3 regions of the Colwellia sp. Bg11-28 genome follow, and region 1 is predicted to be linked to each of the others. Evidence: predicted binding sites of a transcription regulator. Region 1 holds the regulator's gene; each other region holds the start of a gene.
What was found. Region 1 encodes LexA, which represses DNA repair genes until DNA is damaged. Its sites were predicted from a motif close to TACTGTATNNNNATACAGTA; they were not measured.
Positions count from the first base shown of each region.

Region 2: the regulator LexA is predicted to act here: its motif matches at 1,360-1,379, upstream of CXF79_RS19305 (YebG family protein).
Region 3: the regulator LexA is predicted to act here: its motif matches at 1,204-1,223, upstream of recA (recombinase RecA).

Region 1 covers NZ_PJBA01000005.1:228,263-231,481, reverse strand. Annotated here, with positions in the region: gene CXF79_RS06520 (TonB-dependent receptor) at 1-901, opposite strand, end outside; gene lexA (transcriptional repressor LexA) at 1,744-2,379, shown strand; gene coxB (cytochrome c oxidase subunit II) at 2,945-3,219, shown strand, end outside.
Region 2 covers NZ_PJBA01000018.1:455,514-458,732, forward strand. Annotated here, with positions in the region: gene CXF79_RS19300 (M48 family metallopeptidase) at 98-853, opposite strand; gene CXF79_RS19305 (YebG family protein) at 884-1,252, opposite strand; gene CXF79_RS19310 (DUF3718 domain-containing protein) at 1,707-2,051, shown strand; gene mrcB (penicillin-binding protein 1B) at 2,128-3,219, opposite strand, start outside.
Region 3 covers NZ_PJBA01000018.1:275,965-279,183, reverse strand. Annotated here, with positions in the region: gene CXF79_RS18550 (ArgP/LysG family DNA-binding transcriptional regulator) at 102-998, shown strand; gene recA (recombinase RecA) at 1,272-2,309, shown strand; gene CXF79_RS18540 (FKBP-type peptidyl-prolyl cis-trans isomerase) at 2,443-2,934, opposite strand; gene ygfZ (tRNA-modifying protein YgfZ) at 2,982-3,219, opposite strand, start outside.

The DNA of each region.
Region 1 (3,219 bases):
TATCAGATTTGACATCAAAGTCTGAATATAATGCATCTGCGGTAATGACAAGGTTATCTGAAGGTGCATACTGCAAGACTAAGTTTGCATTGGTACGTTCACGTTTTTCTGTGGTAACCAATGAATCAAAGTTTTGCGGAATAAATATATTACCGGTATATACGTCACCGGACTCTGTTACAGGAGCGCCTTTGCCGAAAGAAGAATTTTCACGCCAACCAGCACTTTGAGCACGATTTAATTTCGTTTCACGCTCTAAATACGAGATTGCAAATAAAGCACCAAAGGTATCATCATTAAAGGTATCACTTATCAAAAGTGACGCTTGTGGGGAGGTCTCTTCACTATTACCATCATAAGTTGCTTTGACACTACCCGCTAATTTAAAACCATTAATAGCAAAAGGTTTCGCCGTTTCAATATTAACCGTGGCGCCAATACCACCTGACTGTACCGTCGCTGATGATGTTTTATGCACATCTAGGGTTTTTACCATTTCGGCAGCAAGCGTATCAAAACTAAAATCACGACCTGGATCTTCAGAGGCTTGTTGTCGACCATTAACAAGTACTGTATTGAATTGTGGACCAAAACCACGCACGGTGATTTTTTGACCTTCACCACCCGATCTATCTATCGAGACGCCAGTAATACGTTGTAATGATTCTGCAAGGTTAGTGTCCGGAAACTTGCCAATATCCTCAGCAGAAATAGAATCAACTACGCCACTAGCTTCACGTTTTGTGTCTAAAGCGCGACCAAGAGCGCCTCTAATGCCTGTAACGGTGATTTTTTCAACGTCTTTTTCAGCTGTTTTACTGTCTTCAGCATGCGCTTGGACTGAAGCTGTTGACGCTAAAATTGCAATAATTGCTGTCGATAATGTATTTTTTTTAAACATGTTATCTGTCTTCCCCAAATCATTTTTATTATTTATGGAAAGCAGACCTTGACCACTCAATGTTGCAACTAACTCCGTATCCTCAAGTAAAAGTTTAATGGCTTGTTCAATAGAATAATTGCCAGTTAACTTATTTGCCGTTATATCACTTACTTTATCAAGTGAGAAAATGAGCGTTAAGTCGGCTTGCTCTGCAAATTGAGTGAGCGATAGATCTGCTCTTTGCTGAGGAATATTGAACGAATAGGTATTACTTAATTCAGCACTTTGAACATATGGAGCACACGCTAAAGCGAGTGTTGCTGCTATGCTAGCTGAGTTAAATTTTCGTTGTTCAATAACCTCAACAGTAAGTTTTTCACTTACAAATATTAAAGACGATTGAACAAGTTTTTTCCGCCAGTGCATCGGTAACCTTTTGTTATTTTTAGTGCGTTAATGTAGCCAAACTTAAAATCATTCTGACAAAACTATATTATATTTACTAGTTAATAATCTATGTGCTGGATATAGATGATGAAAGCTAAATTATGGTCTGGTAATAAAAATAGGGCTATATAAACGAGTATATACTTGGTTAAATTTACACGTGTCAAACCACCCTGTTGTCAATTAATAGCTTACTAACCATAAACTTAATTATTAGTAGTCATGTTGATAATTCATATAAAGTCAGCTGTGAACAACAATATACTCTCATGAAAACATAGGTAGATAATCATAATGTGAGGTGATTTCTGCACGTAAACAATAATTAGTTAGATATACCTAAGCGGGGCTTGCCTTTCATCACATCCTGTATATACTACCAGTAATACTGTGTAAATTTACAGGCTAAAGCTATGATAGATTCAACTACCGAATTACGCCCACTGACTAAACGACAGCAACAGATTTATGATTTAATCAAAGCAAAGATTCAAGATACAGGCATGCCACCTACACGTGCTGAAATCGCTAATTTTTTTGGTTTCAAATCAGCTAATGCCGCCGAAGAACACTTAAAAGCTTTAGCAAAAAAAGGCTACATTGAAATGCTTGCAGGCACTTCTCGTGGCATTCGCTTGGTTGAAGAAATGCTTGAAGCAGAAGGTTTACCACTGATAGGGCGAGTTGCCGCCGGTGAACCTATTTTGGCGCAAGAGCATATTGAAGAACATTATAAAATGGATGGTAATTTATTCCATCCTGCTGCCGATTATCTCTTGCGTGTAAATGGCGAAAGCATGAAAGATATCGGTATTCTAGACGGCGACTTACTTGCTGTGCATCAAACTACTGAAGTACAGAATGGTCAAGTTGTTGTTGCCCGTGTTGAAAATGATGTCACCGTAAAACGTTTCAAACGTGAAGGAAATGTTGTCTATTTGCATGCAGAAAATGAAGACTTCTCTCCTATTAAAGTCGACTTAGCTAATCAAGAGTTTAATATTGAGGGTATCGCCGTCGGTATTATTCGAAGTGGACGTTGGATGTAATCCATCATAGCCACTGTTACAGCATTCGTCATATTTATTACCTAATTACTGCGTAATAAATATGGCGTTTTTATTTATCTTCAATATTTTCCTTTCTAAATTTCCACGTGATTTTCTGTAATTCTTAAATCCCTTTATTAGATTTAATCAAAGCTAGTCCCAGTAGAGCTCACACTCTCTTTAGAGCTATTACTCCATTGAATTAAATGGCTTTTTTATAATTCCTCAGTTATAAAATGTTTGACCTAGATCAATTTTTAGCGTAATTCTATAAATAGTAACGCATACAAAACGAACATAAAAAGAATAAAAAGACGTCTGTTTGCTAATCCTGTCACACTAGTTCACTAGTACTATGACTGATTACTCTTTTACGTCGATAATTAACTTGATCTCTAAATTATGTATATTCGTCATGAACCGTTCTATATAGCGCAACCGTGGCTAAACCGAGCTCTTGTTAGTTGATAAAAATAATAATAACAACAACAGATATTCAGTTCAGTGAGTTATGAAGTACATTGCTGCACATCTGTTCTCTATCATTGAAAAGAGGAGATGCCGTGTGGGGAAACATAAGCTAATTTGGCTAGTGTTGGTCAGCCTATTTGCCAATTCAGCCTGGGCAGAGACGCAGTTAAACCTAACTAAAGGGGTTACTGCCGTTAGTAGAGACGTATATGATTTACATATGCTAGTGCTCTATATTTGTACTGCTATCGGTATTTTAGTTTTTGGCGCTATGTTTTGGTCGATTGCTTTTCACAGAAAATCTAAAGGTGCAAAGCCTGCTGATTTTCATGAAAGTACTAAAGTAGAAATTTTATGGACAGCAATACC
Region 2 (3,219 bases), on a different contig from region 1:
AATTATAATTTATTGCAACAGCAAAAAGTGTAGTTAAGGGTAGGTATATTGTCTAAGTTTGTGACAAAGATCATTGTTCTTCAAATTTTTGTTGGCTTTAGTGAGGGTTTTGCCACTGTAATTGCGATTGATAAGTATTAAGCCATTTTTTGGCAATATCATAGTTTGGGCAGAATTTTTCAACGAGGTGCCAAAACTCTTTAGAGTGATTTAAATGCTCTAAGTGGCATAACTCATGAACGATCACATAATCAATAACAGTTAAAGGCGTCATCATTAAGAGGTAATTAAAATTTACTTCACCTCGATTATTACAACTTCCCCAACGAGCACGGTACTGACGAATATTTATCGCTGTTGGGCACAAGGATATTTGTTTACTAATCCTTTCAAGGCGCTCACTGAATAACTGTTCAGCTTGCTGTTTAAAGTAGACTTCGAGTTGTTTTTTTATCTGTTTAGATATTGCTAAAGGATTTATTAACCTAGAATGAATTTTCTCACTTATAGCAACATTAAGTTGCTTAGTCGTAATTTCTTGATAATTCTTTGGTTCTATTTCAGCAATCACAAGATGGCTAAAATACACCTCAGATTTTTTTGCTATACAGATATTGAGAATGACTTTCTCGCCTAAGTAAAGCAAGTTTGAACCTTGACTGAAGTCACAATAATCGGGTGTTTTTTGTTGCTCAGCTAATTTGCTACGCAGCCAAGCTGACTTTTCTTGAATAAAAGTATCAATAAAAGCTGATGTAACATAATGAGGGGCTCTCACAGTCACTTGACCATGTTTAACCTGCAGTGCCAGTGTTTTCCTACGCTTACTGCGAATAAGTTTATATTCAAGCATAGAATGTTAACCGCAACACATCATATTCACTTAACTAGCTTCGCTCAGTTTGGTGGTCGTTACTTTTGCTTTACTCTTTTTCGCTTTAGCCGCCGGCTTTTTTATTTCAATTTCAGCAATAGGTAAATCAGTTACTTTTTCAACTGACTTTTTAATGATTGCTTTTGTCGGTTTTTTTGCTAATAAGGCGACAAGTACTTCTTCTCGATGTTGTGCTAAGAAAATACTCAACTCTTCATTGGCATTATCGCTTAATTCTACCGAAGATTGAGAGAACATTTGGCTCAAGTTATCAGCCATATCCAACATTTTGTCATATTCATCAGCTGATTTCTTATCCATAAATGTTTTCGCCTCTACCCCGTTTCTAATTACTACAAACCGACTTTCAACTGCCATTAGATTTCCCCATTCTTACATTTTGAGCTAATTAAAGGCTCATAACGCTGTTAAAAAATTAACGTTTACATAAATAATATTCATCACAATAGCATAATTAGCACTAAAACTGTATATAAAAACAGTTAAATATAACTACTTTCAATAAGCCAGATCATTGAAGCTTTAAAAACGTGTTAATCATCGCAAGTTTAATAGCCTCTACTGCAACTTTCAGATGTCAATGTATCACCAAATGTAAATATTAATGTCAGTATTAAACAACATTTTCTGCTGAATAAAAAGGCAATCAATCACTTAGCGAATATACACGTTTTAACGCTTGATTTTTACTTACATCCTCTGGGTAAATGGTTACAACTTTTAACTAAAAAGAGTCCACTATTATGGTGTGCCTTGCATAACAGGGCCAAATAAAAACTAACGATATAAAATAAACCTATGGAGAACTACCATGACTACTTTCAAAAAAACCTTACTTGCTCTTGCCGCTACTTTACCTTTATTAGCTATTAGTTTACCCAGCCAAGCAGCAATGACTCCCTATATGGAAAAAGCCTTGATAGATGTTTGTAAAGCCGCTAAGAGCAATAGTGTTATAAAGTTCAAAGGCACAACTAAATATTATCGCTTAAAAACTAAAACAGTTGCTTTGAAATTAATGTGTAACGGTGAGGATGTTATCACCTTTGCAGAAAGCTATGGTGCTGATAAAACGGCAGCTAGATTACAAAAAAGTTTAGGTAATGTACGCATTACAGATGTTGCAGCATTAACAAAAGTACAAGTAACTTTTTAATATGATGACTAAATAAGAGCGCTCAACATGATAATATTGAGCGCTCATATTTACGGTCAGTAAACTTAAAAACTCACTACTCGCCAAAAACCCTTTCAAACCAAGACCTATTATCCTCTTTTTCTTGTAAACAGTCCTTTGAAGTTACAATGCCGTCTCGCACCGCAGGATAGATCACCGTATTGGCGCATTTATCTGTGACTGCATTACCCGTTTGCTGCTCAAAAAGAGTGACCACAATACTTTCTGGTTTAGCTTCAACTTTATTTACTACGCCCTGTTTATTTATGAAGTCAGCGAACAAAGGTAACGCCCCACTACTCCCCGTCAAACCCGTTGGTTTATTATTATCTTTACCCAACCAGGTTGTTATTAAATGCTTGCTGTCATAACCGATGAACCAACTATCTCGTAAGGCGTTACTTGTACCTGTTTTACCCGCGACTTTCTTGTTATTTAAACGCCAAGTAAGTGATCTAGCTGTGCCCACTTGGGTGACTCTTTCTAAAGCGTAATCAAGTAAATAGGCCGCATTACTTGATAAACGTTGCTCGCTTGATTGCTGCTTTTGCCAGAGCGTCTCGTTATTTGATGAGAGTATTTTGGTGATGGTATGGGTCTTTTGGTAATAACCATTATTAGCAATCGCTAAATATAATTGGTTGATTTCCAATGGCGACATATTCACTGCACCCAATAAAACAGAAGGACGCATTTTAAGTTTCTGCTGATAGCCCAACGCTTTAATAGCATCGGCTACGCTATCCAAACCTAAACTCATACCCAAATTAATAGTGGGTACATTGAGTGAAAAGACTAACCCTTCAATTAACGAAACCTGCCCTCGATATTTCCCATCATAGTTTTTTGGTTGCCACTTTTTACCGGTACCATTTCTTAAGGTAATCGCCTTATCATCTAAAATAGTAGCAAAATTATATTGCTGATAACGCTCAAGTGCCGCAACATAAATGGCTGGTTTAATTAATGAACCAATATGACGCTTAGCATTAAGTGCTCGATTAAAGCCGGCATATCCACTTTCCCGACCACCAACGAGCGCTCTAATTTCACCACTAGCAATATCAGTAACCACCATCGCCGCTTCTAGATTCTTTTGGTGGTATTTCCGTTCTAGTAAAGGTAATTGCTTGGCAACACTTTGCTC
Region 3 (3,219 bases), on a different contig from region 1:
TGTAGATTTGATAAGCGCTAGTTTGCATTAATCCTCTATTTAAATATAATTAATAATAATTAACTATCATTAGCAAAACTTATGAAGGATTGTGTGAGATTATGGCAAATTTTGACTATAAACTGCTTGCTGCGCTGGCTGAAGTTATCGAACTACAAAGCTTCGAGTTGGCGGCACAAAAACTATTCATTTCACAATCAGCAATATCTCAACGCATTAAAGCGTTAGAAGAGCATGTTGGACAACCGGTTCTTATTCGTAATCAACCTATCGTCGCGACACCCGCAGGTGAACAATTACTAAGTCATTTTAAAAAAGTGAAACAACTTGAGCATGAGCTGGTACCACTATTATCTCCAGATCAGCCAATTAAGCCGATGAAAATCTCACTAGCGGTTAACGCAGACAGTATTGCTACCTGGTTTATTGATGCAATTACACCAGTACTTAAAAATCACTTAGTTGAGTTGAATTTAATTATTGAACATGAAGAGAGAACTTTAGATAAGTTACGAAGCGGCCAAGCTATTGGCGCAGTAAGCACTATTGAAAAACCCTTAAAAGGTTATCGCTCTTTCAAGCTTGGTGAGATGGAATATTGTTTGGTGGCCAGTAAAGCTTTTGCTAAAAAATACTTTCCGGAAGGGGTAAACCAAAACTCATTAAAGATGGCGCCAGCGATAAGTTATGATCATAAAGATGATATGCACGTACGTTATATTGCAAAACACTTTAACTTGGCAGCCAGTGAGTATTATTGTCATAGTGTTCGTTCATCAGAAGCGTTTATCCCGTTAGCGAAGCAGGGCGTTGCTTATTGCTTGATACCCAAATTGCAAATAGAGCAAGAGTTAATCGCGGGTCAATTAATAAGTTTATGCCCTGGTAAGGAATTAGTAGAGACATTATATTGGCACAGTTGGGTACTAGTAAAAGGGGTTAACAAAAAGATTTCAGAGCAAATTGTTAGTATTGGACGTGAAAAATTAGCACATTAGTATTGTCTATTAAATCGAAATATTCATGATTGATAAAGTACTGTGTAAACGAAGTTATATATCAGGATTAAAAGAGAGAAGTAACTTTTTCTGTTTGAATTATAAAAAGTTATTGTTACGCTTTTATTCTTTATATTTCAATTGATTAAAAGTAACGTTAAGTTAAATTTTTATTAAAAATAAAAAAAGTTGCAATAAAACTTGATACTGTACGAACTTACAGTATACTTGTCTCATCAAAACGAAATAACACAACTGCTCGCGGAGTAATCTATGAAAGACGATAAAGAAAAAGCATTATCAGCAGCCTTAGCCCAAATTGAACGTCAATTCGGTAAAGGTTCAATAATGAAGCTTGGTGATAATACCACCATGGATGTAGAAACTATTTCTACGGGTTCATTAGGCTTAGATATCGCCTTAGGTGCTGGCGGCTTACCAATGGGTCGAGTTGTTGAAATTTATGGTCCTGAATCAAGCGGTAAAACCACGTTAACTTTAGAAGTTATTGCTGAAGCACAACGCAATGGTAAAGTTTGTGCTTTTATCGATGCAGAGCATGCTCTTGACCCTGTTTATGCTGAAAAATTAGGTGTTAACATTGATGAGTTATTAATTTCTCAACCTGATACCGGCGAACAAGCTCTAGAAATTGTTGATATGTTAACGCGCTCTGGTGCTATCGACGTTATTGTAGTTGACTCTGTTGCCGCGCTTACACCTAAAGCTGAAATTGAAGGCGATATGGGTGATTCACATATGGGCTTGCAAGCACGTATGTTGTCACAAGCGATGCGTAAACTTACCGGTAATTTGAAAAAATCTAATACTATGCTTATCTTCATTAACCAAATTCGTATGAAAATTGGTGTTATGTTTGGTAGCCCAGAAACGACGACCGGTGGTAATGCGTTAAAATTCTACGCTTCTGTACGTTTAGATATCCGTCGTATTGGCGCGGTTAAAAACGGTGATGAAATCGTTGGTAATGAAACGCGTGTGAAAGTCGTTAAAAACAAAATTGCGCCACCGTTTAAACAAGCTGAATTCCAAATTTTATACGGTGAAGGAATTAACAACTTAGGTGAGTTAATTGAATTAGGCGTTAAGCATGAGTTTGTAGAGAAAGCAGGTGCTTGGTATAGCTGTAATGGTGAAAGAATTGGTCAAGGTAAAGCTAATGCTGCTAAATATTTAGATGAACATCCTGAAATGGCTAAAGATGTTGATACTAAATTACGCGATATGTTTTTATCAAAAACTGTTGTGGCAGAAGATAAATCAGAAGTAAAAGAAAAAGAAAAAGCATAACTGAATAATTAGCACGAGTTTTTGTTAATAACATTTAGCAAAAACTCAGCGAAAAAAAACGTAACCTTAGACGTAAGGTTACGTTTTTTTATGTCCGATAGTTTGTAGCATGTTACAAACTAATCAGAAAACTTTATTCGTGGTCGTGCCCACAACCACCTTCACTATGAACATGGCCATGTTCAAGTTCTTCAGCAGTGGCTTCACGTACTTCGATAACTTCAACGTCAAAGCTTAAGTCTAAGCCTGAAAGAGGATGATTACCGTCAACAGTAATAACATCATCTTGCACGTCAATAACAATAACCGTTTGCTCACCATCATCAGTTGTTGCACGTAGCTGGGTACCAAGAGCAAGATCTTCAACACCAGCAAGTACTTCCCTTGGTACCGTTTGTACATAATCATCATGACGTTCGCCGTAAGCTTGATCACAAGCAACAGCAACTTCAAATTTATCACCAGCTTGATGATCGACAAGGGCATCATCTAAGCCAGGGATTAAATATCCACTACCTTGGATAATAGCCATTGGTTTATCTTCGTACGAGCTATCAATTAAAGTGCCTTCACTGTCAGATACTGCATAGTGCATAACAACGACATTATTTTTAGCTATTTTCATGTTTCATCCTAATTTTTTAAAAATTTGAGTTTATTCAGCTGTAAGAGTTATTCAGCTATAAGGGTATAAGGTAATGTTTGATTTGTTACTACGGAATCAGCTTGAGAAGCAATGCGCAGTAGAGGCAAGTCACCATCATTCGCTAATATCGCTTGAATGACACAACTACCATCATCAGCTTGATAATGGGCGAGAATATCGCCAGCTTTTCGCCAGTTTTCACCTAATTGCTTTTCAATAACATCATCCGATTGAAAAGGTTGCTCAAGTTGAGAGTTTAAGCAA